DNA from 3 places in the Paracoccus versutus genome. Region 3 is predicted to be linked to each of the others. Evidence: riboswitches for the same ligand, from Rfam matches in the RefSeq annotation. Region 3 holds a riboswitch; each other region holds the start of a gene.
What was found. Region 3 has a riboswitch for cobalamin ahead of E3U25_RS08090 (TonB-dependent receptor plug domain-containing protein). Riboswitches for the same ligand answer to the same signal wherever they lie in the genome.
Positions count from the first base shown of each region.

Region 1: another riboswitch for cobalamin. It lies ahead of E3U25_RS21595 (DUF1636 family protein); the one in region 3 lies ahead of E3U25_RS08090 (TonB-dependent receptor plug domain-containing protein).
Region 2: another riboswitch for cobalamin. It lies ahead of E3U25_RS03350 (ribonucleoside triphosphate reductase); the one in region 3 lies ahead of E3U25_RS08090 (TonB-dependent receptor plug domain-containing protein).

Region 1 covers NZ_CP038197.1:2,085,585-2,088,811, forward strand. The annotation lists gene cobN (cobaltochelatase subunit CobN) at 1-418, opposite strand, end outside; gene cobW (cobalamin biosynthesis protein CobW) at 421-1,455, opposite strand; gene E3U25_RS21595 (DUF1636 family protein) at 1,459-1,812, opposite strand; cobalamin riboswitch at 1,889-2,090, opposite strand; gene cobO (cob(I)yrinic acid a,c-diamide adenosyltransferase) at 2,128-2,739, shown strand; gene E3U25_RS21605 (hypothetical protein) at 2,799-3,227, shown strand, end outside.
Region 2 covers NZ_CP038196.1:684,738-687,964, reverse strand. The annotation lists gene E3U25_RS03360 (transglutaminase family protein) at 1-113, shown strand, start outside; gene E3U25_RS03355 (proteasome-type protease) at 180-905, shown strand; cobalamin riboswitch at 1,333-1,545, shown strand; gene E3U25_RS03350 (ribonucleoside triphosphate reductase) at 1,746-3,227, shown strand, end outside.
Region 3 covers NZ_CP038196.1:1,620,621-1,623,847, forward strand. The annotation lists gene E3U25_RS08085 (SLC13 family permease) at 1-1,507, opposite strand, end outside; cobalamin riboswitch at 1,647-1,864, shown strand; gene E3U25_RS08090 (TonB-dependent receptor plug domain-containing protein) at 2,000-3,227, shown strand, end outside.

The DNA.
Region 1 (3,227 bases), on a different replicon from region 3:
CCGCCAGCCGATGCAGCAGCGGCAGCGGCAGGGTGGAAAACCGCTCCAGCGTTGGGTCGGGACGCCCGTCCGCCGGCAGGAAGGCCAGGGCGATCCCGCGGCGGCGGGCCAGATCCTGAAGGCTGGCGACGCCGTAATGCCAATAGGGCTCGCCGCCGATCAGCCGGACCAGCACGGCGCGGGCGCCGGAAAGCGTTGCCTCGCAATACTGATCGACCGAGACCGGGTGCCGCAGCGCCGAGAGGTTGCACAGCCGCAGCGAAGGCAGCCGCCCGGCAGCGCGATGCCAGCCCGCCGCGAAAGCGCCGAGGTCGCTGTCGGAATAGGACAGCACGACCAGGTCGGCGGGGCCTTGGCCGGGGTCGGTCGGAACCTCGGTCTCTTCCAGCCCACGGCTTTCGCGGAAGACGACATGCATCGTCAGGCAGCCAGGACCGCCCGGATCGCGGCCTCGTCGATGTCGTCATGCTCGGCGATCACCACCAGGCGCGAGGCGCGGGGGGCGTCGCCCCAGGGCCGGTCGTATTGGTGCCGCACCCGCTCGCCCACCGCCTGCACCAGCAGGCGCATGGGCTTGCCGGCGACGGCGACATGGCCCTTGACCCGCAGGATGTTCTGTTCGCGGGCCAGCCGCTCGATGCGGGCGGCAAGCTCGCCGGGGTCGGCGATCTCGGCCAGCTCGATCACCACCGAGTCGAAATCGTCGTGTTCGTGGTCGTCGGCGCCGTCGTGGTGGCTGGGGCGGGCGGCGAGGTCGTCCTCGGCCGCGGCACCCAGGCCCAGGATCACGCGCGGGTCGATCACCCCGTCGGTCAGCGGCAGGATCGGCAGCTTGCGCGGCGCCTCGGCCTCGATCACGGCGCGGGCGGCGGCCAGCCCCTGCTCGCCGGCCAGGTCGGCCTTGGACAGCAGCACGATGTCGGCGCAGGCGATCTGGTCCTCGAACACCTCGGAGAGGGGCGTCTCGTGGTCGAGGCTGTCGTCGGCGGCGCGCTGCGCCTCGACCGCGGCCTCGTCGGGGGCGAAGCGGCCGGCCGCCACCGCCTCGGCATCGGCGAGCGCGATCACCCCGTCCACGGTGATGCGCGAGCGGATCGCCGGCCAGTCGAAGGCTTTCAGCAAGGGCTTGGGCAGGGCTAGGCCCGAGGTCTCGATCAGGATGTGGTCGGGCTTGACCGGCATCGCCATCAGCCGTTCCAGCGTCGGAATGAAGTCGTCGGCGACGGTGCAGCAGATGCAGCCGTTCGACAGCTCCATGATGTTCTCGGCCGGGCAATTCTCGTCGGCGCAGGACTTCAGGATCTCGCCGTCGACGCCCATGGTGCCGAATTCGTTGACCAGCACCGCCAGCCGCTTGCCCTGCGGCTGCGACATCAGGTGGCGGATCAGCGTGGTCTTGCCGGCGCCCAGAAAGCCGGTGATGACGGTGACGGGGGTCTTGGTCAGGTCGCTCATCTTCTATCCAATCGGGGGAATGCGCGCGAGGCTGCGCTTGCGGAAAATCGTGACGCGCTCGCGCCAGGGCACGATGCCGTCGGGGGCCTGGGCATAGGCGGCGGCGCCCAGCAGGATCTCGGTCGCGTCCTCGGCCGACATGCGGCCGTAGACATAGGTCCAGCGGCCCGGCGCCGACAGCGCGATGGCGGCGCCGTTGGCGCAGGCGGACAGGCATTCGACGGGGACGATGCGCACGCCGTCGGGGGCGCCTTCGGCCGCCAGCGCGTCATGCAGCCGCGCGCCGGGCACGGGCTCGCCCTCGGGGACGGGCTGGCCGGCGCGGCAGGTGATGCAGACATGCAGCGTGACGGTCATGCGCCCTTCATCCCTCAAGGCGGCACGAGGCAGGGGACCAGCGCCCAAGCCCCAGCGGGAACACCCCGTCCGCCGGTCAATCCTTCGCGCGCTGGCAGGTCTCCCGGCTTGCGGATTCGGGCCTGGGCCCACGGCCGCCCCGCCTTCCCGGCGTCTCGCCAGTGGCCTCGGGGCGACCTTTCCGGTCACGGTCGCGGGGGCGGCTGCTTCCAGGCGGTTGCCTGTCGCATTCCCTCTTCGCCTGTCGTAGGACAGGAACCAGCGCCTCTCGTCTGTGCGCGCCCGGTCCCGACTTGTCAAGCGAAGGAGTGCCCGATGCAGACCGACGACAATACCCGCCACGCCGAGAAGATGGCCCGGATCAAGGCCGCCCGCGACCGGATGATGGCCGAGAAGCAGGGCGAGAAGGGCCTGGTCATCGTCCATACCGGCAAGGGCAAGGGCAAGTCGTCCTCGGGCTTCGGCATGATCCTGCGCTGCATCGCCCATGGCATGCCCTGCGCGGTGGTGCAGTTCATCAAGGGCGCCTGGGACACCGGCGAGCGGCGGTTGCTGACCACGCATTTCGGCGACCTGTGCCAGTTCCACGCCATGGGCGAGGGCTTCACCTGGGAAACCCAGGACCGCGAGCGCGACATCGCCGCCGCCCGCGCCGGCTGGGAAAAGGCCAAGGAACTGATCCGCGATCCGCAGATCCGCATGGTCCTGCTGGACGAGATCAACATCGCGCTGCGCTATGACTACCTGGACCTGGACGAGGTGCTGGATTTCCTGCGCAGCGAAAAACCGCCGATGACGCATGTGGTCCTGACCGGGCGCAACGCCAAGCCGGAACTGATCGAGCTTGCCGATCTTGTGTCCGAGATGGAGCAGGTCAAGCATCCCTTCCGCGATGGCATCAAGGCGCAACCGGGGGTGGAGTTCTAGCCTGTTTCCTGTCATCTGCCGCTTGTGCAGGATCAGTGAATTCGAAAGGATGTTCGGACATGTTTGCGAGACAAGGCCTTGTGGCGCTGCTGGCGATCTGCCCCGTCTCGGCGGCCTGGGCCGTGCCTGCCACCGAAGAGGGGGCCGCGCGGCTGCGCGGCGTTTTCCAGACCTATTTCGGCGGCGCCGAGGGCGTGGTCGCCGTCACCCCCCAGGGCGAAAGCTATGAGCTGCGGATCGACCCGGCGCCGCTTCTGGCGCAGGTTCCGGCCGAGCAGGCCCAGGTCAGCGTCTCGGCCCTGACCTATCGGCTGACCGACAATGGCGACGGCAGCTGGGGCGTCAGCGAGGACCAGGTGCTGAGCTGGTCGGTGGTGGTGCCGCGCCTGTTCGAGCAGAAGGGCACGACCAGGGTCGAATCCACCGGCATCTGGGACGAGGGGCTGATGAGTTTCCGCGAACAGACGGCGGTGATGACGGATTACGTC
Region 2 (3,227 bases), 940 kb from region 3:
GGCTGGGTTCGGGTCTGGATGCGGATGACGCGGCGCCGGTGCGCGGCACCACCTTCGGCACGGGCGAGGAAAGCCTGGACGTGCGGGTGCAGGTCGAGGAGATGGAGCAGTAGCCCTGCCTGTTGCGCCGGGCGCGGGGCGGTCGTATCCCTCGGGGGATTTGGTGCCATGGAACGGTCATGACCTATTGCGTCGGCTTGAAGCTCAACGAGGGGCTCGTCCTGCTCTCGGACACCCGGACCAATGCCGGGCTGGACAACATATCGACCTATCGCAAGATGTTCTTCTTCGAGCAGCCGGGCGAGCGGGTGATCGCGATCATGACCGCCGGCAGCCTGTCGCTGACCCAGACCACCATCGCCCGCCTGCAAGAGGCCATCGAACTGCCCGAGGCCGATGAAGAGACCTCGATCATGCGCGCGTCCACCATGCTGCAGGTGGCGACGATCATCGGCCGGACGCTGAACCGCACCCGGCGCGAGATCGTGGACCAGTGCCGCGACCTGAACCAGCAGGCCAGCGCCAGCATGATCGTCGGCGGCCAGCGCGCCGGCGGCGAGATGCGGCTGTTCCTGATCTATCCCGAGGGCAATTTCATCGAGGCGACCGAGGACACCCCCTTCCTGCAGATCGGCGAGCACAAATACGGCAAGCCCATCCTCGACCGGGTGGTGACGCCCCAGACCTCGCTGGCCGATGCGCAAAAGGCGGTGCTGCTGTCGATGGATTCGACGCTGCGCTCGAACCTGTCGGTGGGGATGCCGCTGGACCTGGCGGTGATCCGCAAGGACGACTGCCGGGTCAGCCACAAGCGCCGCATCCTGGAAGGCGACCCGGCCTTCATGGCCATGTCCGCCGCCTGGTCCGCGGCGCTGCGCGACAGCTTCGTCAAGGTGACGATCTAGCAGACTGTGGAAAAAGGGCCATGACAGGGCGTCGTGGCGGAATTCGTTCTGGATTCGGCGAATATCGGCCTGAAAACCGGGCATTTCCGGCAGAATTGAGGCGAATTTCCCGGTTCCCGGCCCAAGCTCTCCTGTCGCACGGATTTTTTCAGCAGCCTGCTAGCGCCCCTGTCAGCCAGGCTGGCAAAGGCATCCATGCCGGCCGTTCCTGCCCAAGGTCATTCCGGTGCCGGCCCTGCCTACGGCCATGGGCACAAAGGCCGGGGGACGATCCAAAGCTACGTGCAGCGCAATCTCGCAACCAGCCCGCCCAAGGCCGTGCCCCGGATCGGGATCGGGCTTCGTGGTCCCTGCCCAGGCGGCCGGACTATCCTGCACAAAATGTCGCAGGTCCCCACAATATCTTGACGGATACGGCGCCGTCATCCCTATATGTAGGCATCACGGTTTTTTCGGGTCGATCCGGTCCGAAAGCGAAGAGGGAAGCCGGTGCGCCTTTCGGGGCAAGGCCGGCGCTGCCCCCGCAACTGTAAGCAGCGAGCCTGCGCCGGATCACGCCACTGGTGCCGCACGGCATTGGGAAGGCCGGCAAGGGCAGCGACCTGCGAGCCAGGAGACCTGCCGTGATGATGACGATGAACCACGGGCGGGGTGTCCCGGCGGTGCGCCTGGCAATGCGGCCTTGTCGCCGCAGGGCTCCATGCGTCCTGGCCTGCCCCGCCCCCAGCAGCACGGGGAACAGATGCGGCCATCCTTCACCACCAGACCTGCCAAGGCCGGCGCCGCCGTCCGCAGCACCGCAAGGGCGGCAGCAAGCCGCAGGCAAGGGAGGGCGCGTTGATGCCGGCGCCGCTTACGCCCCCGCCCGCCGCGCCGGCAAGGGATGTCGCCGTCGATGTCGCCTCGTCGGTCAACGAATACCTGGACCGCGCCGATTGGCGGGTGAATGCCAATGCCAACCAGGACTATTCGCTCGGCGGGCTGATCCTGAACGTCTCGGGCAAGGTGGTGGCCAATTACTGGCTGTCGCATGTCTATCCGCCCGCCGTGGGCGAGGCGCATCGTCGGGGCGACCTGCATATCCACGACCTCGACATGCTGGCCGGCTATTGCGCCGGCTGGTCGCTGCGCACCTTGCTGACCGAGGGGTTCAACGGCGTCCTCGGCAAGGTCGAGGCCGGGCCGCCGAAGCGCCTGTCCAGCGCCATCGGCCAGATCGTGAACTTCCTGGGCACGCTGCAGAACGAATGGGCCGGCGCGCAGGCCTTCAGTTCCTTCGACACCTATATGGCCCCTTTCATCCGCAAGGATGGGCTGGGCTATGCCGAGGTGCGGCAGGCCATGCAGGAGCTGATCTTCAACCTCAACGTCCCCTCGCGCTGGGGCACGCAGACCCCGTTCACCAACCTGACCTTCGACTGGGTCTGCCCCGAGGATCTGCGCGACCAGGTGCCGGTCATCGGCGGGCAGCCGATGAATTTCACCTATGGCGCCTTGCAGGCCGAGATGGACATGATCAACCGCGCCTATATCGAGGTGATGGCGCGCGGCGACGAAAAGGGCCGGGTCTTCACCTTTCCGATCCCGACCTACAACATCACGCCGGATTTTCCCTGGGACAGCGAGAACGCCAAGCTGCTGTTCGCGATGACGGCGAAATACGGCCTGCCCTATTTCCAGAACTTCCTGAACTCGGACCTCAAGCCGAACATGGTGCGGTCCATGTGCTGCCGGCTGCAGCTTGACCTGACCGAGCTGCTGAAACGCGGCAACGGGCTGTTCGGCAGCGCCGAGCAGACCGGCTCGCTGGGCGTCGTCACCGTCAACTGCGCGCGGCTGGGTCATCTGCACAAGGGCGACGAGGCCGGGCTGCTGCAACGCCTGGACGAATTGCTCGACCTGGGCCGCGACAGCCTGGAGATCAAGCGCCGGGTGATCCAGCGGCTGATGGACGACGGGCTGTTTCCCTATAGCCGGCGCTATCTGGGCACGCTGCGCAATCATTTCTCGACCCTGGGCGTCAACGGCATCAACGAGATGATCCGCAACTTCACCGACGATGCGCATGACATCACCACCGAATGGGGACATGGCTTCGCGCTGCGGCTGCTCGACCATCTGCGGGCGCGCATCACCGCCTTCCAGGAACAGACCGGACATCTCTATAACCTGGAGGCGACGCCGGCAGAGGGCACCACCTATCGTTTCGCCAAGGAGGACCGCAGGCGTTTTCCCGGCATCCTCCAGGCCGGCACCGAACACGAGCCCTATTACACCAATTCGAGCCAGCTGCCTGTCGGCTTTACCGACGACCCGTTCGAG
Region 3 (3,227 bases):
AGGGCGTGACCGCCATGGCCGTGACCAGGATCAGCGTCACCGCGCCCCAGACCGGCAGGCCCGTCGCCGCCTGCGACAGCCACGCGCCCAGCAGGTCGGTCACGCCGGTCTTTTGCAGCGCCTCGCTGACCGGGATCAGCGCGCCCAGCATGATCAGGATCGGCCATTCGATGGCCTCATAGGCTGCCTCGGCGCTGATCGCGCCGGTCAGGATCATCAGCACGGCGGCGGCGAAGAAGGCGACGGCGACCGGCACCAGCCCCGCCGCCGTCGCCGCCATGGCGACCGCCAGGATCAGCACCGGCAGCAATTGCTTGCGCACCCCGCCCAGCCGGATATGGCGCTCGGCCAGGGGCAGCAGGCCCAGCACGCGCATCCGCTCGGGCAACAGCTCGATCGGCCCCTGCACCAGCAGCACGTCGCCCGCCGCCAGCACCGTCCGGCTGAGCCGCTGCGTCATGCGATGCCCGGCGCGCGAAATCGCGATCAGGTTCACGCCATGCTGGTCGAACAGCGCGATCCGCCCCACCGTCTGGCCGACCAGAAGCGAGGCCGGCGCGATCACCGCCTCGATCACGCCGATCTTGTCGGCCGGCAGCCCCTCTTCGGCCCCCGCATCCTGCCGGGTCAGCTCCATGCCCAGCTTGGTCACGGCGCGTTCCAGCGCATTCGGCTCGCCGCGCAACAGCAGGGTGTCGCCCATCTCGATCACGGTGTCGGGCAGCGTCACCGCGCGGCGCGCGCCGCCGCGGATCAGCCCGGTCACGGCCACCTCGCCATCGACGGCGCTGAGATACTCGCCCACCGTCATGCCGACGATGCCGGCGCCCTCGGGGACGGTGGCCTCGGTGTGATAGTCGCTGATGTTCACCGCCTCGCTCAGCGAGGCCGTCGCACGGCGGTCGCGCGGCAGCAGCCGATGGGCGAAAAGCAGGAAGACCAGCCCCACCAGCGACAGGCCGAGGCCGACCGGCGCATAGTCGAACATGGTGAAGGGCTGGCCCGTCATCTGCTCGCGCACCCGCGAGACGATGATGTTGGGCGAGGTGCCGACCAGCGTGATCAGCCCGCCCAGGAGCGAGCCGAAGGCCATCGGCATCAGATAGGCCGAGGGCGAATGCCCCGAGCGCCGCGCCATCTTCAGCGCCGCCGGCATCAGCATGGCCAGCGCGCCGATGTTCTTGACCAGCGCCGACAGGCCCGTGACCGAGCCGACCAGCACCAGAAGCTGCCAGCGCAGGGTCCGCAACCGCCCGAGCATCCGGCGCATCACCGCCTCGATCACGCCCGAGCGCGAGATGCCGGCGCTGACCACCAGCGCGCTGCCGACGATGATGACGATGTCGTCGCTGAAGCCGCGGAACGCCTCCTCCGGCTTGACCGTGCCGGCCAGCAGCGAGGCCAGCAGCGCGATCATCGCCACCACGTCGTAGCGCAGCCGCCCCCAGACGAACAGCGCCATCATCGCGCAAAGGATCAGCACGGCCAGGATCTGCGGCATGGCCATCGCTTGACCTTCCCTTCCGTCGGATACCTGACCCAATGCCGCGGCCCGGCGGGCGGTTCCGCGGCCGCGTTCCCGGACAGGTTGTCGCGGCGGCCGGGTGCCGGGTGCATTGCCGCTTGACAGCCGGCGCCCGGCTGCGGCAATGCGGGGCCGCTACGGTTCCGGCGGGCTTGCGCGCCGGATGAAAAGGGAACACCGGTGCGCCCGCCGGCCGCGATGCGGCCAGGGCAAGGCCGGGGCTGCCCCCGCAACTGTAAGCGGTGAGCGACGGTCGAACGTGCCACTGGGATCTCCTGGGAAGGCCGGCCTGAGCAGCGATCCGCGAGCCAGGAGACCTGCCGTGGCGATCACCCATTTCCGGCGCGGGGCGCGTCTGGAAAGCGGCCGTTCCGCAGAGGTGACGATCGTCGTCTTGCGGTCGGGCCTGCCAGCCTTTCCGCAGGGCATTTCTGCAAATCGCGGGCCGCGGGCCCGTGCTGGAAAGGCTTTGGAATGTTCAGAACTCCGGTTTCCCTGCTGGCCGCCACCGCCGCCCTGCTGCCGGCGGCCGCCACCGGCCAGGAAGGCTATCGCCTGGACGAGGTGGTGATCTCGGGCGGGCTGACCGCCGTGGCCGAGGGCGGCTATGCCCGCGCCCATACCGTGCTGACCGCCGCCGAGATCGAGGCCAGGGGCATCGCCACCGTGCAGGACGCGCTGCGCGCCGTGCCGGGGGTTTCGGTCTCGGCCACCGGCTCGACCTTCACCCAAGTCCGCATCCGCGGCGGCGAGGGCAACCACACGCTGATCCTGATCGACGGGATCGAGGCGACGGGCGGGGCCGACGAATACATCCTGTCCGGGCTGGAGACCGCCAATATCGAACGCATCGAGGTGCTGCGCGGGCCGCAATCGGTCTATTACGGCTCGAACGCCTCGGCGGGCGTCATCAATATCATCACCCGCAAGGGGGAACCGGGGCTGCATTACGGCGGCTCGGTCGAGCTGGGCAACGGCGCCGCCGCCTCGGCCCATGTCAGCCAGCGCGGCGCGCAGGGCGGGATCGCGCTGACCCTCTCGGCGCGGGACGACCACGGCTATGACCAGTCGGGCGACGGCGGCGAAAAGGACGGGACCAACCGCAAGACCATCGGGCTTTCGGGCGACTGGCAGATCGGCGAGGATCTGCGCCTGGGCACCACCCTGCGCCGCGCGAAGGAGAAATACGATTACGATTCCACCAGCTGGTCCGCGACCAGCGCGCAGGAATATGTGGTGGACGACCCGCACAAATACAGCGAACGCGACGAGTTCCAGGGCGGGATCTGGGCCGAATATTCCATGCTGGGCGGCCGGCTGACGCATCGGCTGGACTATCAGGACACGATCTACAAGCAAAGCTACGAGGGCGGCCCGGTCACGCGCGGCGAGACGCGCAAGCTGAAATACCGCGGCAGCTTCGGCATCGACGGCACGGTGGCCGAGGCGTCGCACCTGCTGAACGTGCTGGCCGAGCGGCAAAGGGACGAAAGCTCCTCGGCCCCGGAAAACCGGCGCGAGATGACCTCGGTCGCGCTGGAGTATCGCGGCTTTCTGGACAACGGGCTGGATGTCCAGGCCGGTGTCCGCCACGACGGCAACAAGGTGTTCGAGGACTTCACCAGCTGGAACCTGGGCCTGTCCTGGCACGTGCCGGACCGGCCCTTCCGCCTGCACGCCTCGGCCGGGACCGGGCTGGTCA